DNA from 3 places in the Peribacillus sedimenti genome. Region 3 is predicted to be linked to each of the others. Evidence: riboswitches for the same ligand, from Rfam matches in the RefSeq annotation. Region 3 holds a riboswitch; each other region holds the start of a gene.
The links. A riboswitch is a leader RNA that binds a small molecule or an ion and turns the genes downstream of it on or off. The one in region 3 is predicted to bind S-adenosylmethionine.
Positions count from the first base shown of each region.

Region 1: linked by a shared signal. The riboswitch ahead of V1500_RS13475 (phosphoadenylyl-sulfate reductase) and the one ahead of V1500_RS08345 (DUF2292 domain-containing protein) in region 3 are both predicted to bind S-adenosylmethionine.
Region 2: linked by a shared signal. The riboswitch ahead of V1500_RS16465 (5-methyltetrahydropteroyltriglutamate--homocysteine S-methyltransferase) and the one ahead of V1500_RS08345 (DUF2292 domain-containing protein) in region 3 are both predicted to bind S-adenosylmethionine.

Region 1 is NZ_CP143547.1:2,723,212-2,725,542, forward strand. Features, by position in the region: gene sat (sulfate adenylyltransferase) at 1-641, opposite strand, end outside; gene V1500_RS13475 (phosphoadenylyl-sulfate reductase) at 705-1,418, opposite strand; SAM riboswitch class I at 1,692-1,799, opposite strand; gene V1500_RS13480 (hypothetical protein) at 2,138-2,272, opposite strand.
Region 2 is NZ_CP143547.1:3,342,783-3,345,113, reverse strand. Features, by position in the region: gene V1500_RS16475 (hypothetical protein) at 201-458, shown strand; gene V1500_RS16470 (hypothetical protein) at 556-771, shown strand; SAM riboswitch class I at 985-1,094, shown strand; gene V1500_RS16465 (5-methyltetrahydropteroyltriglutamate--homocysteine S-methyltransferase) at 1,170-2,303, shown strand.
Region 3 is NZ_CP143547.1:1,687,558-1,689,888, forward strand. Features, by position in the region: gene V1500_RS08340 (ABC transporter ATP-binding protein) at 1-577, shown strand, start outside; SAM riboswitch class I at 792-896, shown strand; gene V1500_RS08345 (DUF2292 domain-containing protein) at 1,017-1,196, shown strand; gene V1500_RS08350 (hypothetical protein) at 1,875-2,331, opposite strand, start outside.

The sequences.
Region 1 (2,331 bases), 1.0 Mb from region 3:
GGATTCAATAGGAGCCCATCTACAATTTCAAGTGCGGACTTCTGAATATATTCATGCGCCCGATGAACCGGGTTTCTGGTTTGAAATCCAACAATGGTATTCCAGCCTAATTGCTCGAATTGTTTTCTTGTTTCTGCCGGGTCCAGGTAGTAATCCGCAAATTTATCTCGTGGAATTCTTTTAACCTGGTGAACTGGACCTCCAACATAGACATTGCCTCTGCTGAATAGTTTAGCCACTCCAGGGTGTTCCTGGCTGTCAGTCTTATAAACTTCCCTTGCTTCCTTTTCTTTGTCAGGCGCATAGATATCCTGGACTGTGATAACTCCGTAGGTAGTGCCGTGTTGAACCAGCCTTACCTCGTCGCCGACAGATATGGAATCTGCTTCATCCTGACTGACAGGAAGCGTGATCGGAATGCTCCATACCTCTCCTGTAGAAAGATGCATGCCTTCCACCACTGATTCATAATCCTTCTTGGTCAGAAATCCGGTAATAGGGCTGTAGCCTCCTGTAGCGATAAGTTCAAGGTCACTAAGCGCCATATTATCTAATTCGATTTCTTTCAGGATGTGGTCAAATTTGTAATTGGGATTTAAACGGTTGACCAAAGTTCCACCATGCGGAATGCTTAATGTCATATATAATCCTCCATTCTAATATTTCCGTTCTTCAATCGTGTGTCAGTTATCTTTAAATATTCTTTATATGTGGAGGCCGCACTCCGTCTTGCCTGATCCGCTCCAGCGGCCTGCCCTCAAGTCATCCTCACTGAAAGCCGGTTTGGTACACTTTTCACAGCCTATGCTGGGATACCCCCTATCATGCAGGATGTTATACGGCAATCCCTGTTTGTGGGCGTATCTCCATACATCCTTCCATGTCCAATGGATCAATGGACAGATCTTAATGGATTTAAATTTATTATCTTTATTTATAAATTGTGTATTTTTCCTAGTTTCGGACTGTTCCCTTCTTAACCCGGACAGCCAGGCAGCGGGTCCGGAAAGCACCTGGTGCAGCGGTATTACCTTCCTTATCTCGCAGCATTTGTTTGGCTCTCTCGCCCACAATTCATCTCCATATTGTGAAGCCTGCTCCTCCAATGTAAGGTCCGGCTTTTTCATTTCAATTCTCAGCTGCGGATATCGTGTTTTTACTTCATCAATTAATTGGTAGGTCTCATTAAAATGGAGATCTGTATCCAGGAAGATCACTCTGGCCTGTGTGTTAATCTTAGAGATCAAGTCAATTAAAACGATTCCTTCAATTCCAAAGCTGCAGGCATAAACCAGCTCATCGCCGTAATGTCCATAGGCCCACTCCAAGACATTGAGAGCTCCCTTAGTCGGATTATCAATGTCAAATTCAATGGGGTTGAAAGTATCAAAGTCCTTGTGAAGCAATAAATTAGTCATATCTGTCCCCCCCTCTCAATTCATTTACCATTTGTTTTAAAGAAAAAATATTATTATCATCTCATGAACCAAATAAAAAAGGCAGCATTAACAAAATTCCAGAAATGGAATGTGTCAATACCGCCTCTAGTTTGTCTAGTCAGCTGTATATTTGTTTTCAGTTTAAGATGCCGCCTTTTTTATTGGATAATGGAATGTGAGCACTCTTAATCTCAATATAAAAATAAAAACCTTTCATTTTAGAAAGATTTCAGGCAATGTTGATACATAAAACCCTTATCTTCCAAAATGATTCTACATTTTGTTGGAGTTAGCACCTTGCAAGCATTGCAGGTTGCCGGACATCATTGGGCCAATTCCCTCCGTCGCTCTCGATAAGTTTAACTATTTAAAATAATACCACAATATCAAATAGTGTCAATATAGTTTTCATATTAATTTACTCGGAATTTAAAAATTAAAAATTTCTGACAAAAAATTTTTGGATTAACGAAATCCCGAAACTTCAAAAGGAATTACTGGCTTGAGTTTTAAATAGGTAATATCACTTATTTCCGGCTGTTCCACCTCTCCCTTCAAAGCAAAGCGTAATTTTAATCAATTTTGGCCACAAAAAAAACAACGGAGGCAAGCGCCTAACCGCATAAACAACTTTTCCACCGGTTTTAGCTTATTGACAATCCTGCTGTTCAAGTTGTTGTTTCTCCCTAGATTCTTTATTAAGCAAATAGCCTTTGAAGCCAATTAGACGGCTGTTTTTGATTTTTCTTCATACGATTAGAGTTCTGCGCCTCAGATATAAATTGCTGTTGTTTGTCTTGAATAACATCCATGATCAAATAATAATTGACCATACTATCCCCTCCTTGAATTTTTCCTATATACTAATGCGGGTTATTGTTTTGTTCACTGA
Region 2 (2,331 bases), 1.7 Mb from region 3:
TGCTCCTGCCAGGCAAAAGATTGACGCATAAAAGCTAAAATCAAAGGCATGTTTCAGGAAATATGGCGAATAATACGAGAGAACGGAGAAAATATATTAGCTATTTTCGCAATGCACCATTATTGGTATGGGAGTCGTATTTTTTCATGCCTTTTAGATTTTAGCCCTATGAATAAGAACCACAATAAGGGAGGATTTTCATGTCAGAAAACAATAGATTTGAACAAACAGGAAGCAGTGCGGAGGTTAGCTGGAACGATTCATTTCATTCTATAGATGATATTAAGGCTGCGGACCATGCAGTTCAGCAAGATCCAACACCTAGATTGGCCGGTGATATTGATACAAGTGGAGGCCCCATAGATAAACAGCAAAGCACTGATAACGCATTCAGCAGCAGGGGCTTAGAGAATGCGCGATTGACAAGGGAAGCCGTAAAAGGGCGAATCAGGAGATAACGCCCGTACTGCGTTTCATTAGGTTTCCGGTCTTACTTTCCAAACATATTTTTAAGATTTCGACAGAGAATAATGGTTAGGAAAGGGAGGAATCAATATGCCGGAGCATAATCCACAGAACAATGGCAGCAACAAGTCTATCGACGGAGGAATAACGAGAGGCAGAGTGGGAGACTCCCCGAATATTGCCAATGGACTTCTGGAAGACCGCAGAGCAATGACTGATGCGGAATTCAGCCAGGAAATTCATTCAAGTGCCGGAGATACTGGGAGTCCTGATTCGGGTGCAAACTTTGATTCTAGAAATTTTTAGTTAACATCATCAAAGGGCAACCCATGATTGGGCTGCCCTGTTTATTACTGAGTTTTTTATATTTAGTTTAATAATATACAAAGGCAGCAATCGTTCTCTTGTCAGCAGCGATTTTATTTTAATTGTCACAGTCACTCTGACAAAGGTATGGTCCCCTGAGATATTTATTGACAATTTTTAAAAAATTAATAATACTATATATATAATTGTTTTTCCTTATCAAGAGTGGTGGAGGGAATGGCCCTGTGAAGCCCGGCAACCGCTGTTTTCGAACAGAATGGTGCTAAGTCCTGAAGAACTGTGAACGTTCTTTAAGATAAGGAGGAGATTGTAACCACAAGCTCTTCCTTATTAAGGAAGAGCTTTTTTACTTATATCAAGAAAAGAGGTAAAGATTTATGGTAAATGAAACAAAACTGATAAATAAAGGCTTTTTGAGAGCAGGAAATGGACCGTTTCATGCAGACCAGGTCGGAAGCCTGCTGCGCTCAGAAAAATTAAAACATGCACGTTTTCAGAAGTTAAATGGTGAGATTACAGCTGAGCAATTAAGAGCAACCGAAGACGAAGAAATTACACGAATCGTGCAAAAGCAGAAAGAGCTGGGTCTGCAGGCTGTAACTGATGGAGAGTTCCGCCGTGCTTGGTGGCATTTTGACTTCCTTGAAGCTCTGACAGGGGTAACAGGGTACCAGGCTGGAGGGGGAATCCAATTCCATCAAAAGCAGACGAAATCAAGAGCCATTAAGGTAACTGGCAAGCTAGACTTCGATAAGCATCCTATGCTTGAAGATTTTAAATACCTTCAAAGCGTAGCTGGCGACCATACTGCAAAGATGACCATCCCAAGTCCGAGCATGCTTCATTTCAGAGGCGAAATTGAACAAAACGTATACCCGGATAATGATGAATTTTTCAACGATCTTGCCCATACATATAAGAAAGCTATTCAGGCTTTTTATGACGCGGGATGCAGATACTTACAGCTGGATGATACATCATGGGCTTATCTTTGTTCACCCGAGGAAAAGGAAAAGATCCGTGCCCGCGGTTTAAATCCAGAGGAACTGAGCAGCAGATACTTAAAAACATTAAATGATGCTGTGGAGGGCCGTCCGGAAGACATGACAATTACCATGCACATATGCAGGGGAAATTTCCGTTCTACATGGATTTCTTCGGGAGGCTATGAACCAGTTGCCGAAACCCTGTTTGGAAATCTCAATATTGATGGATTCTTCCTGGAATATGACAACGACAGGTCAGGTGGTTTTGAACCTCTTCGATTTGTGAACCGGCCTGATTTGTCAATTGTTCTAGGATTGGTAACATCGAAATTTGGCGAACTGGAAAATGGCGATGATATTAAACGCCGTATCGAAGAAGCTACTCGATATGTTGACCTAAGCCAGCTTTGCTTAAGCCCGCAATGCGGATTCGCTTCGACAGAAGAAGGGAACCTGCTGACAGAAGAACAGCAATGGGCAAAGCTAAGACACGTTGTTGAAATAGCTCAGGAAGTTTGGAAGTAAATCTAATATGTACAAATAGAAACGGGTG
Region 3 (2,331 bases):
AAAAGTGAGAGATTTGCTGGAAGTAGTGGGTTTGAATAAGAATCATTTAAATCGCTATCCACATGAGTTCAGTGGCGGCCAGCGCCAGCGCATTGGAATTGCCCGAGCTTTAGCTTTGAATCCTAAGCTGATTATTGCTGATGAGCCGGTAGCAGCCCTGGATGTATCCATTCAGGCACAAGTATTAAATTTGTTAAAGGACCTCCAGCGGGAATTTAATTTGACATATATTTTCATTGCACATGATTTAAGTGTTGTACAGTATATCAGTGACAGAATCGCGGTAATGTATTTAGGGAAAATAGTTGAAATTGCAGATGCGCAGGACTTATATGACAACCCACAGCATCCCTATACAAAGGCCCTGTTGTCTGCGATTCCTATTCCTGATCCTACAATCAAGCGAGAACGGATCCTGTTAAAAGGAGACTTGCCAAGTCCTTTAAACCCGCCTTCAGGCTGCAGGTTCCATACCAGGTGTCCGTTTGTTCAAGATATATGCAGGCAGCAGGAACCCGTCCTTCGATATGCAGGGAATAAAGTGTCCCAGCAGGCAGCATGCCATTTTGCAGAGTAAGCTGAGGAGTTGAATGCCATCAATGACATATCGCACGCGGTTGATTTTACTGTAAAAACATAGGCTTGCAACATCCCCTTGCAAATAGGGGATTTTTTACTGCTCGTATTCAAGTCCATAAAGAAACCTGGCCAAAAAGTCACAATATTTAAATAAAGTGTTGACAACATAAGTATTCCGATATAAATTGTAGTATATAACTTTTAGAAATATTTTCTTATCCAGAGAGGTGGAGGGACTGGCCCGGAGAAGCCTCGGCAGCAGACGAGCATTGGTACTGTGCCAATTCCAGCAAGCTTTAGGGCTTGGGAGATAAGACGAGTAGAGTATACTGAACTGTTGCTTGAACCTCTTCTTATAGTTGGGAAGGGTTTTTTTCTTCCATAGTCTGTAAACAAAAATTCCAAATTTCTTAAACGGAAGCATGTGGGAGGATAACATGAAACGCATTGATGAACAAAAGATCAATCAAATAATCTCCAGTCTGCAAAACATTGAGTATGGGTCAGTATTAATCACTGTACATGCAGGAGAGATCACCCAGATTGATACAACTGAAAAAATCAGATATCAGTTAGTGAAAGATCCATCCACCGATTCACAAGTGAAAAGACGATAGAATCATTAAAGAGTTGCCAAGGCAGAAAACTCGCCCCTGTAATTATGCATTTGCGTAGTTGCAGGGGCGTTTTTTTATTTTTTATATCATTGTTGAGATACTGAAGCAGCAACTCAGCATTAGTACATTTATGATTTTCTACTAGAACTTGGACTCACATTGTGAAGCAAATGGTTGAAATTTTCGAATCAAATACAACCCGATAATACGGAGGGTTTTGGCCAACTATTCAAAACTAACCTTAGACAGGTCAACTTGGAGACCCTTCGAATAATAGCCGTATAACGCATCTTGCAGGGATTTTCAAGGTCATATTTATTAAGAAAGCATATAATCATAGAGAATGAGTTTGTCTTGTGAAGATGACTAAAAATAAAAACTTGTGATCTTCATGGCAAGTTTTAAACCTGGCCATATTACATTTGCTGATATGGCCTTACTGTTTTTTACATAATGTATTCTGCATTTAGGTAGGTTAGTGTTGATTTATCTCTGAGTATTACGTCCATCTTCTGGCCTGGATGGACTTTTCCAGTTTCATCCTTAGGTGGGTTAGGGCAAGACATGCTTCAATCAGAAATAAGACAATGACAAAATATTTCCCTGCTGAAATGATGTGTTTCTGCAGCCATAGGACCCCATCATGTCTACCGAGAAAACCCCTATAGATCGGGAGCTTTATGGTAAAGGCCAGGAACATGCCGAGCGTAAATTCCGTGCCCACTGAGAAGGGTGGTAAGTGAATATCCCTCTCATCCAGCCGTAAGACTTGATACGTTTATAAGCTCTTATCCCCACGAAAATTTCCACTATCATAAGAACCGACAAAGCTAGGAACCAGACAAATGCTATAAGATCTCCCAACTTTGGTGAACTTGTAACCATGGCAAGACCCGTTATAGAAATGGCCCCATGAATGATCGTATTTGTATTGGGCCAATCATGGAGCAGCCTGTTAATTTTTTTTGTCCTAATGGAGGCTAGGATCAGTGAAAAACCTGTTAGGTAAAAGAAGCCTCCTATCATGATGAGCGATATTGATAATTTTAATGAAAGAATCTGATTCGTTAGGCTGTTTCCGGCGATGACGATTGATTGGATCGCTACGCACGCCAGCAGTATGATTCCGTGGGTG